Regions from separate parts of the Mycobacterium sp. NGS19 genome, predicted to be linked through region 2. Evidence: riboswitches for the same ligand, from Rfam matches in the RefSeq annotation. Region 2 holds a riboswitch; the other holds the start of a gene.
The links. A riboswitch is a leader RNA that binds a small molecule or an ion and turns the genes downstream of it on or off. The one in region 2 is predicted to bind S-adenosylmethionine.
Positions count from the first base shown of each region.

Region 1: another riboswitch for S-adenosylmethionine. It lies ahead of AC5Y4N_RS20285 (bifunctional o-acetylhomoserine/o-acetylserine sulfhydrylase); the one in region 2 lies ahead of AC5Y4N_RS11790 (hypothetical protein).

Region 1 is NZ_JCALEB010000008.1:34,033-38,808, forward strand. Features, by position in the region: gene AC5Y4N_RS20280 (NADP-dependent isocitrate dehydrogenase) at 1-1,457, opposite strand, end outside; SAM riboswitch class IV at 1,618-1,737, shown strand; gene AC5Y4N_RS20285 (bifunctional o-acetylhomoserine/o-acetylserine sulfhydrylase) at 1,787-3,139, shown strand; gene metX (homoserine O-acetyltransferase MetX) at 3,136-4,257, shown strand; gene AC5Y4N_RS20295 (class I SAM-dependent methyltransferase) at 4,254-4,776, shown strand, end outside.
Region 2 is NZ_JCALEB010000003.1:400,719-405,494, forward strand. Features, by position in the region: gene AC5Y4N_RS11780 (ADP-ribosylglycohydrolase family protein) at 1-1,264, opposite strand, end outside; gene AC5Y4N_RS11785 (recombinase family protein) at 1,493-2,104, opposite strand; gene AC5Y4N_RS11790 (hypothetical protein) at 2,101-2,475, opposite strand; SAM riboswitch class IV at 2,508-2,621, opposite strand; gene AC5Y4N_RS11795 (hypothetical protein) at 4,000-4,344, shown strand; gene AC5Y4N_RS11800 (8-oxoguanine DNA glycosylase OGG fold protein) at 4,548-4,776, shown strand, end outside.

The DNA.
Region 1 (4,776 bases), on a different contig from region 2:
GTCATACCGGAGTCGCGGGCCCGGGTGACGGCCAGCTTCACCCAGTCCTGGATCGCCGCGTCCTTGGTGACGGGCATGCGCCAGATGTCGCCCTCTTCGACGTTCTGCGTCATCAGCACTTCCCCGGTCTCGTTGTCGACGATGTCGGCGACGCCGTCCTCGGGGATCTCGAAGGTCTTGTCGTGGCTGCCGTACTCCTCGGCCTTCTGCGCCATCAGCCCGACGTTCGGCACGGTGCCCATGGTGGTCGGGTCGAACTGGCCGTGGGTCTTACAGAAGTTGATCATCTCCTGGTAGATGCGGCTGAACGTCGACTCGGGGTTGACCGCCTTGGTGTCCTTGGTCCGGCCGTCGGCGCCGTACATCTTGCCGCCGAGGCGAATCATCGCAGGCATCGAGGCGTCGACGATCACGTCGGACGGCGAGTGGAAGTTCGTGATGCCCCGCGCCGAATCGACCATCGCCAATTCGGGACGATGCTCGTGCACGGCGTGGATGTCGTTGATGATCTCCTCGCGCAACGATCCGGGCAGCGCCTCGATCTTGTTGTAGAGGTCGACCATGCCGTTGTTGACGTTCACGCCGAGTTCGTCGAGCACGTCTTGATGCTTGGCGAACGCGTCCTTGTAGAACACCTTGACGCAGTGGCCGAACACGATGGGGTGGCTGACCTTCATCATCGTGGCCTTGACGTGCAGCGAGAACATCACGCCGGTCTTGTAGGCGTCCTCGATCTGCTGCTCGTAGAACGCGCACAGCGCCTTCTTGCTCATGAACATGCTGTCGATGACGTCGCCCTCGTCGAGCTTCACCTCGGGCTTGAGCACGATCGTCTCGCCGCGCTTGGTCTTCAGCTCCATCCGCACGTCGCGTGGGCGGTCCAGCGTCATCGACTTCTCGCCGTGGTAGAAGTCGCCGCTCTTCATCGTCGCCACATGGGTGCGCGAGGCCTGCGACCACTCGCCCATGCTGTGCGGGTGCTTGCGCGCGTACTCCTTGACCGCCTTGGCCGCGCGCCGGTCCGAATTGCCTTCCCGCAGAACGGGATTGACGGCACTGCCGAGTACCTTCGCGAAGCGCTCCTTGAGCGCCTTCTCCTCGTCGGTCTTGGGATGCGCCGGATAGTCGGGCACTGCGTAGCCCTTCTCCTGCAGTTCCTTGACCGCGTCGGTGAGCTGCGGCACCGAGGCGCTGATGTTGGGCAGTTTGATGATGTTGGTGTCGGGCAGCTGCGTCAGCCGGCCCAGCTCGGCGAGGTTGTCCGGCACGCGCTGATCCTCCTCCAGGCAGTCGGAGAACTCCGCCAGGATGCGGGCCGCCAGCGAGATGTCACTGGTTTCGACTTTGATGCCCGCCGGCTCGGTGAAAGTGCGGATGACCGGCAGCAAGGCGTAGGTAGCCAGCAGCGGCGCTTCGTCGGTCAGCGTGTAGATGATGGTCGGTTGCTCATTGCTCATGTGTTGGGTGTCTCCCGCCATCGGTTCGGACAAGCCGAGTATCAGTATTCCGTCGAGGCACCCGTCGTGTCAGGGGTGGGTCCGGTAGCGAGGTCAGCGCGGGCGTCTGCGACGCGAACTCGGTGGCAGTCGGCTTGCGGCATGCGATACTCTTCTCATCGGTCAAGAGCGCCAGCGCCAAGCCCCGGCTCGCTGGCCGGCAACCCTCCAACCGCGGTGGGGTGCCCCGGGTGATGACCAGGTTGAGTAGCCGCCAGCGGCTACACGGCAAGCGCGGGTCCGTGATGACGGGCCCCGGACCGGACGGCCCTCACCACAGGAGCACATCGATGACGAACGAACAGGACGATCCCAGCAGCCGCTGGGCGTTCGAGACCAAACAGATTCACGTCGGCCAGGTCCCGGACGCCGCCACCAACGCCCGGGCGCTGCCGATCTACCAGACCACCTCGTACACGTTCAACGACACCGCCCACGCCGCCGCACTGTTCGGCCTCGAGGTCGAAGGCAACATCTACACCCGGATCGGCAACCCCACCACCGCGGTCGTCGAGCAGCGCATCGCCGCGCTGGAGAACGGCGTGGCTGCGTTGTTCCTGGCGTCCGGGCAGGCGGCGGAGACGTACGCGATCCTCAACGTCGCCAACGCCGGCGACCACGTCGTGTCCAGCCCTCGGCTGTACGGCGGCACGTACAACCTGTTCCACTACTCGCTGCCCAAGCTGGGCATCGAGGTCAGCTTCGTCCAAGACCCCGACGATCTCGAGTCGTGGCGGGCGGCTGCGCGGCCGAACACCAAGGCGTTCTTCGCCGAGACGATTTCCAACCCCCAGATCGACATCCTCGATATCCCCGGCGTCGCGGCGGTGGCCCATGACGTCGGCGTGCCGCTGATCGTCGACAACACCATCGCGACGCCATATCTCATCCAGCCGATCAGCCACGGCGCCGACATCGTCGTGCACTCCGCCACCAAGTACCTGGGCGGCCACGGCGCGGCGATCGCCGGAGTGATCGTCGACGGCGGCACGTTCGACTGGCGCAACGGTAACTTCCCCGGGTTCACCACGCCCGACCCCAGCTACCACGGAGTGGTGTTCGCCGACCTCGGCCCGCCCGCCTTCGCACTGAAGGCGCGGGTGCAGCTGCTGCGCGACCTCGGTTCTGCCCCTTCGCCTTTCAACGCGTTCCTGATCGCGCAGGGACTGGAGACGCTGAGCCTGCGGGTGCAGCGCCACGTGGAAAATGCGCAACGCGTCGCCGAGTACCTCTCCGGGCACGAGGACGTGGTGTCGGTGAACTACGCCGGGCTGCCGAGCTCGCCGTGGTACGAGCTGGGAAAGAAGCTGGCGCCCAAGGGAACCGGCGCTGTGCTGGCGTTCGAACTGGCCGGCGGCGTGGAGGCCGGCAAGGCGTTCGTCAACGCGCTGACCCTGCACAGCCACGTCGCCAACATCGGTGACGTGCGCTCGCTGGTGATCCATCCGGCATCCACTACGCACAGCCAGCTCAGCCCCGAGGAGCAACTGGCCACCGGCGTCACGCCGGGCCTGGTGCGCCTTGCCGTCGGCATCGAGGGAATCGACGACATCATCGCCGACCTCGAGCGCGGCTTCGCCGCCGCCAAGCCGTTCAGTTCGGCGCGGGGTGCCGACCCCCAGTCGGTGGGGTCGCTGTCGTGACGGATTTCGACGTCCCGACCACCCAGCTGCCCGCCGAAGGGGAGGTGGGCGTCGTCGACATCGGCCCGCTGCGACTGGAGAGCGGCCGGGTGATCGACGACGTGTCGATCGCGCTGCAACGCTGGGGTGAGCTGTCGCCGGCACGCGACAACGTAGTGGTGGTGCTGCACGCGCTCACCGGCGACTCGCACGTCGCCGGGCCCGCGGGCCCGAACCATCCGACCCCCGGCTGGTGGGACAGCGCAGTCGGTCCCGGCGCGCCGATCGACACCAACCGCTGGTGCGCGGTGGCCACCAACGTGCTGGGCGGCTGCCGCGGCTCGACCGGGCCCAGCTCACCCGCAACCGACGGAAAGCCTTGGGGCTCACGGTTTCCCACGATCACCGTGCGCGACCAAGTGGAGGCCGACGTCGCAGCGCTGGCGGCAGTGGGCATCACGGAGGTCGCCGCGGTGGTCGGCGGTTCGATGGGCGGCGCGCGGGCGCTGGAGTGGATCGTCGGCCATCCCGACAAGGTGCGCGCCGCGCTGGTGCTGGCCGTCGGCGCACGTGCGACCGCCGACCAGATCGGCACGCAGACCACCCAGGTCGCCGCGATCAAAGCCGACCCGAACTGGCAGGGCGGCGACTACTACGGCACCGGCCGAGAACCCGTCGACGGCATGGACATCGCCCGGCGCTTCGCCCATCTGACCTACCGCGGCGAGGTGGAACTGGACCGGCGCTTTGCCAATCAGCCGCAGGCCTCGGAGAACCCGCTGACCGGCGGCCGGTACGCGGTGCAGAGCTACCTCGAGTACCAGGGCGCCAAGCTGGTCGACCGGTTCGACCCGGGCAGCTACGTGGTGCTCACCGACGCGCTGTCCAGCCACGACGTCGGACGCGGCCGTGGCGGTGTGCCGGCGGCGCTGAGTCGATGTCAGGTTCCCGTGGTGGTGGGCGGCATCACCTCCGACCGGCTGTATCCGCTGCGGCTGCAGGAGGAGCTGGCCGACCTGTTGCCGGGCTGCCCCGGGCTGAACGTCGTCGACTCGGTGTACGGGCATGACGGGTTCTTGATCGAATCCGAGGCCGTCGGAGATTTGATCCGGCAGACGCTCAAGCTCGCATCGGCATGACCGACCAGCTGGCCCGCTCGCTGTCGTTCGGCGCCGAAGCGGCCGCATACGAACGCGGCCGGCCGTCGTACCCTCCCGAGGCCATCGACTGGCTGCTGCCGCCAGATGTGCGCGACGTGCTCGACCTCGGTGCCGGCACGGGCAAACTCACCACCCGGCTCGTCGAGCGCGGGCTGTCCGTGGTGGCGGTCGATCCGATCCCGGAAATGCTCGAGCTGCTTCGCCATTCGCTGCCCGACACGCCCGCGCTGCTCGGCACCGCCGAGGAGATCCCCCTGTCCGACGACAGCGTGGATGCGGTGCTGGTGGCGCAGGCCTGGCATTGGTTCGACCCCGCCCGCGCTGTGGCGGAAGTGGCGCGGGTGCTGCGGCCCGGCGGGCGGCTCGGCCTGGTGTGGAACGTGCGCGACGAGCGGATGGGCTGGGTACGCGAGCTGGGCCGCATCATCGGCCATGAGGACGATCCGTTCAACAACCGCGTCACGCTGCCCGAGCCGTTCGTCGACGTCCAGCGCCATC
Region 2 (4,776 bases):
TGTGGCCCTCCCGGCGCAGCTGTTCGACGAGGCGCACGGTGTCAAGCAAGACAAAGTCGAGATTGCCGTTGACGCCCGGTTGGTCGATCAGGCGAACATCAAGCTGTTCAGCGCGCGCTGGCAGGTCCCCGTCACCGACCTGGCAGAGCGACACGACAGCATCGACACCATCGCGCAGTGACCGCAGCGCCCCGATGTCTCCTAGCCACACCTCATCGTCATAGGGATGCCTTACTAGGACACCTAATTCGTAGCCGTTGTAGGCGAAATCGAAGGAGTCGGGCTCTCCTCCGCGGATAATGGTGGATGCAAGATTGACGAGGTCACGGGCGCGCATTCGTGGCCAGCCGTGCAGCATGCGACGCCATTCCGCGGGAACCGCCGACGCGCCGTAGGCAGCGCCGAGCAGCCCACCGGCGATCGCTGCGACGGTATCGGTGTCCCCTCCCCCTCGCACCGCCGCATCGAGCGCCAGGCGCAGGTGGTCGACGCGGAAGACTCCGTTGGCCGGATCATCCTGCGGAACCGGCGTTGTCGCGATCGCTGACCATGCCCCTTGCAGCGCTTCCACCACCCACCCGTTGTTGTGGAAGTCTGACGGCTTAGCCTTCTCGGCGACATCGAGCCGTGATGCCCACAATTCTCGGCGTTCATTGTCGATGTGCGGCAGGCCGATTCGAGCGTTCAGCTCTCCCGTGAAAACGGCGTGACGGATGGCGAGGCACCACAGCACGCACGCATCACCGGCTTCACGGTCCCAGTGCGTCAGCTCACTCGCCGCACGGGCTGCCTCGACCAGGGCTGCTTCATCGTTGAGGTAGACCAGTGCGACGGGTGCGGTGCGCATTAATGAACCGTTGCCCGCAGATCTGCCAGTTGACCTGTGTAGCGCTGCTGATTCCATGCGTGCCGCTTCCGCCGTGCTGCCGTGTCGGGCTGCTCGGCTGAGAACCGACCGTGTCTGAACACCAACATCGTTGGCGTTAAGCATCCACTCATGCCAGCGGGTAACGATCGCATCGAGCGCCTTCTCGTGAAGCAGGTCTGCTCCGGTGGCGGCCACCTCGGCGATGGCAATCGCCATAGACGTGTCGTCGGTCCATTCGCCGGGTTCCCAGCCGAAGGCTCCGCCGCCGACCATGGCGACCTCAAGGTCGGGGCCGCGAGGTGGGCCGAACTCATAAGCCGCACCAAGGGCGTCTCCTGCTGCGGTGCCGAGCAGTACGCCGCAAGCGCGGTCAATCTGTGTCGTTGAGAATGTCATGGCCGTCTCCTTTACTCCACCGAGGCGTAGGGCCGTGAAGTTTGTTGAGTCGTGATGTCATGCCGGACTTGAACACTCAGGCGCGGAGCCGAAGGTTGCGCCTTCCCCCTGCGGGGGTGGCGGGGTTCCTGCACCCCCGACGGGGATGGGATCCCTTCCCCGCCGGGGGTAAACCGCATCTGAAACACCCCCGTCGGGGGCGAAACCAGCGCAGCCCCCCGTCGGGGGTTACAGGGATTCGTCGACCAGGTACCGATAGAGGGTGGCGCGGCTGACTCCGAGGTACTTGGCGATGTCCTTGGCCGTGTGGCCGTCGGTCTTCATCCGCCTTGCGGTGGCGAGGTGTTGGGCGCCGGTCACCTTCTTGGGTCGGCCAAACCTCTTCCCGTTTTCTCGAGATGCTTGGCGCTTCAACGCGGTGCGTTCCTTCACCAGCTCACGCTCGTATTCGGCCAGCGATCCCAGCACGCCGATCATCATGCGACCGGCAGGGGTTGACGAGTCGATGCCGTCGGTGGTCGACACCAACGTCGCGCCTCTGGCGCTGAGTTCCTTGACGGTCTGCAGAATGTGGATCATGTTGCGGCCCAGCCTGTCCAGCTTCCACACCACCACCGTGTCGCCCGCACGGACGTACTCCATGAGCGCAGCAAGACCAGGCCGGTCGTCGCGGGCACCCGACATCACGTCCGAGAACGTCTTTGTCACGCCCGCCGCTGCGAGCGCCGCATTCTGCTGATCAAGCGTTTGTGCGACCGTGGAGACGCGGGTGTAGCCGATGAGGGTGCCGGTGCTCACCTCTTGCGCGCCATTGTCCGCTGCGTGGGTGATGATCGTCATTTGCCCGCGTCATTGACATAGCAGTCGTGGCGTTGGTCGACCGTTGCGAGGCTGAAGACGCTGCGCGCACCCCCAACGAACGCTTCGGTGGGGACCGCCAAAACTTGCCAGCGCGGCTTCCACACCGCCATTCCGCCGAAGCGGCGCAGCGCATCTCGTAGCAGCGCTGGACGGTGATTCCACCGCAATAGAGACAGGTCATCACCCTTGATGTGGATCACGCCATCATCGTCGACTGCCGCGGTTACAGGGACAGCGCCCGACGGCTCGCGCAGGGAGTGGTTGAACTGAATCCAGTGGACTAGATGGCCTGGTTTGTATGAGGTGCACTGTGCATCGGTGCCAGAAAAATCCCAAACAGAAGCAGTCATAGGCACTCCCGCAATCCTGGGCCTCCGTGTAGGAGGCGCTCTTGCCCGACACCGGCTGGTGTCGGCCGCTTCGTCATCCGAGCCACCCAACGAGCGTGGGGTTGGCGTGCCGTCCAGTCGGAGCTTAACGACGGCAACTCGTGAAGCACTTTTATTGTATCTCAACGGGTCTGGCTAACGGTACGGGTTTGGACTGCTCAACTCGACGCCATCGCTCAACGCAGTGATGGCAACAGTCTCAGAAGCGGCGGCACCGCAGTCGGTGAGACAAGCCCATCTGAGACAAACTTCCGAGACGGCATGACCTTGGCCAATAAGCTTGGCCCGGAGTGTGATTGAGCCGTCTCAGATGTGTTCTATTTCGCGATAATGGTCGGCGCGTGCTCGGTCGTTAGGCGGCAGCTCGAAGGTGTTTAGCAACGAATAAATCCTGCTAGTGGGCTGGGATTGCGTTTGAGGATCTGACGCGCGTGCCACCGAATGGTGGTCATCCGCTCGTTGCTTCTCCCGCGACTCCATTGCCGCCGACCTAACTTCGAAGCATGCGAGGCAAAGGCTTCTGATAGGCCAACCCGGTTCCGCCTACCTGTGGCGATTCAATCAGCCGGTTCGTGCGCATCCTCCGTCAACTGCACTTATGCGTGTGTGGCTGCTCTCGCCGCCCAAGATCGTGCGTCCCAAAGCCGGTGGCGTGCCGCTTTCATCGCGTTGCCATCGTTTTCGAGACCCACGATTGTCTGGCGATCATACTGGTCTGGTGATCAAGTTGTTTGCCGCCCTATCTGTCACCCTGTCGGTCCCGTTTGTGGGCACGGGTCCCACTGCCCATGCCGATACGTACTGTGAGCTCGGCAACTTGCTCATCCCACAGGAAGTACACCATGTGGGCACCTACCGTGACGCTACCTGTGCGACGGTTGCTGACATTGTGACAACTAGTGCCAACAGTGACTGCATTCGCGCCGTGACTAACTATGTCGTTAGTCGCGGTTATGACCCCTACGTGGCCAAGGACATCGCACTACACAACTGCTGAGCGCGCACCTTCGTTTTCTCGTGGTATGACACCGGACGAACTGCCGGACCACAGTGGTTCTATACGCCCTGCGCATCACTGCATACCTTCAGGTGTCTTCCGGAGAGCCGTCCATAGATCTGCAGCACGACGCCGTCGGCGCGGGGTATCACACCGACCGGACCTTCACCGACACCGCCTCCCGGCTGGCCAGGAGTAACCGGGCCATAGATCGGCTCCAACGATGGACTTTCAGCGGCAGTGCTCGTGTGCCGGGGTCTCGGCGGTGGGCAATTCGCCACCGTCTACCTTCACGGATGCGATGGAGTCGGAATCGTCACGGCAACGATATTCCGGGTCAACGGCACACCCCAGCAGTGACTCAGGTATGCATCCCCAAGTGGCCAAAGACCCTTTATTCGAACGGAGAGAACAACCCAACATGGGTACAGCCAGCAAAGGCCTCGACGACCATGGGAGCGAAAATGTCAACTAGACATCTTAAACATTTGGGCAACCTGCTCACCCTCCTCGGGGTTGCGGTCCTGCTCAGCACGGGAATTGCTTCGGCCGACCCCTCGGCCAACGCCCTAGACCCTGCCACGTCGGAGTCGATCGGTTTTAGCGCGATGCAACATGACGGCCTTCAGGCATACGGGAAGAGCCGGACCCAGGGCATTGATCCGCTCACTCTTTCCGATGCCAAGCTTCGCCAGGAATATTGCAAGGGCGAGCTGCAGCTCTACCAGGAGACGCTGTATGGCCCCCGCAATGTCTCTGTTGTCACCGACCGGTGGCTGAAGGGCTGCGACAGGGGGGCTCAGTGGCTCGTGCAGCAAGGATATGCACGCTAGGACGGGGACCCTGTTTCGGCCCAGTTCGGGCGGCGTACCGCGATGGCGCAATGGAGTCCGATGACCGATTGCCGCGCCGACCAAATTTCGTACTTAGTGGTTATTCGACTGAGTCAAGATAGTCCGTGCGTGCACAGGCGGGTGTCGACGACATGTCATAACGTTGCTGTCATGCTGCACTCTCGGGCGATCGGAGAAGGCCTATGAGCGACGCCTTTCCCGAACCCCTCCGTAAGTGCAGCATCGAGGATGTGGATGCGCAGAGAATCAGGTGGGTGCCCGAACGATGGACCACGGCGTTCGCTGGGCATGAAAAAGCACACGCCGAACTCAAAGCTCACTCGGACGAAGCGGGCGGGATAGCCCGGCGCTATATCCATGCCCACGCCGATGGCGACCCAGTCGAACTGTTCTTGATGGCGATGGCGTGGG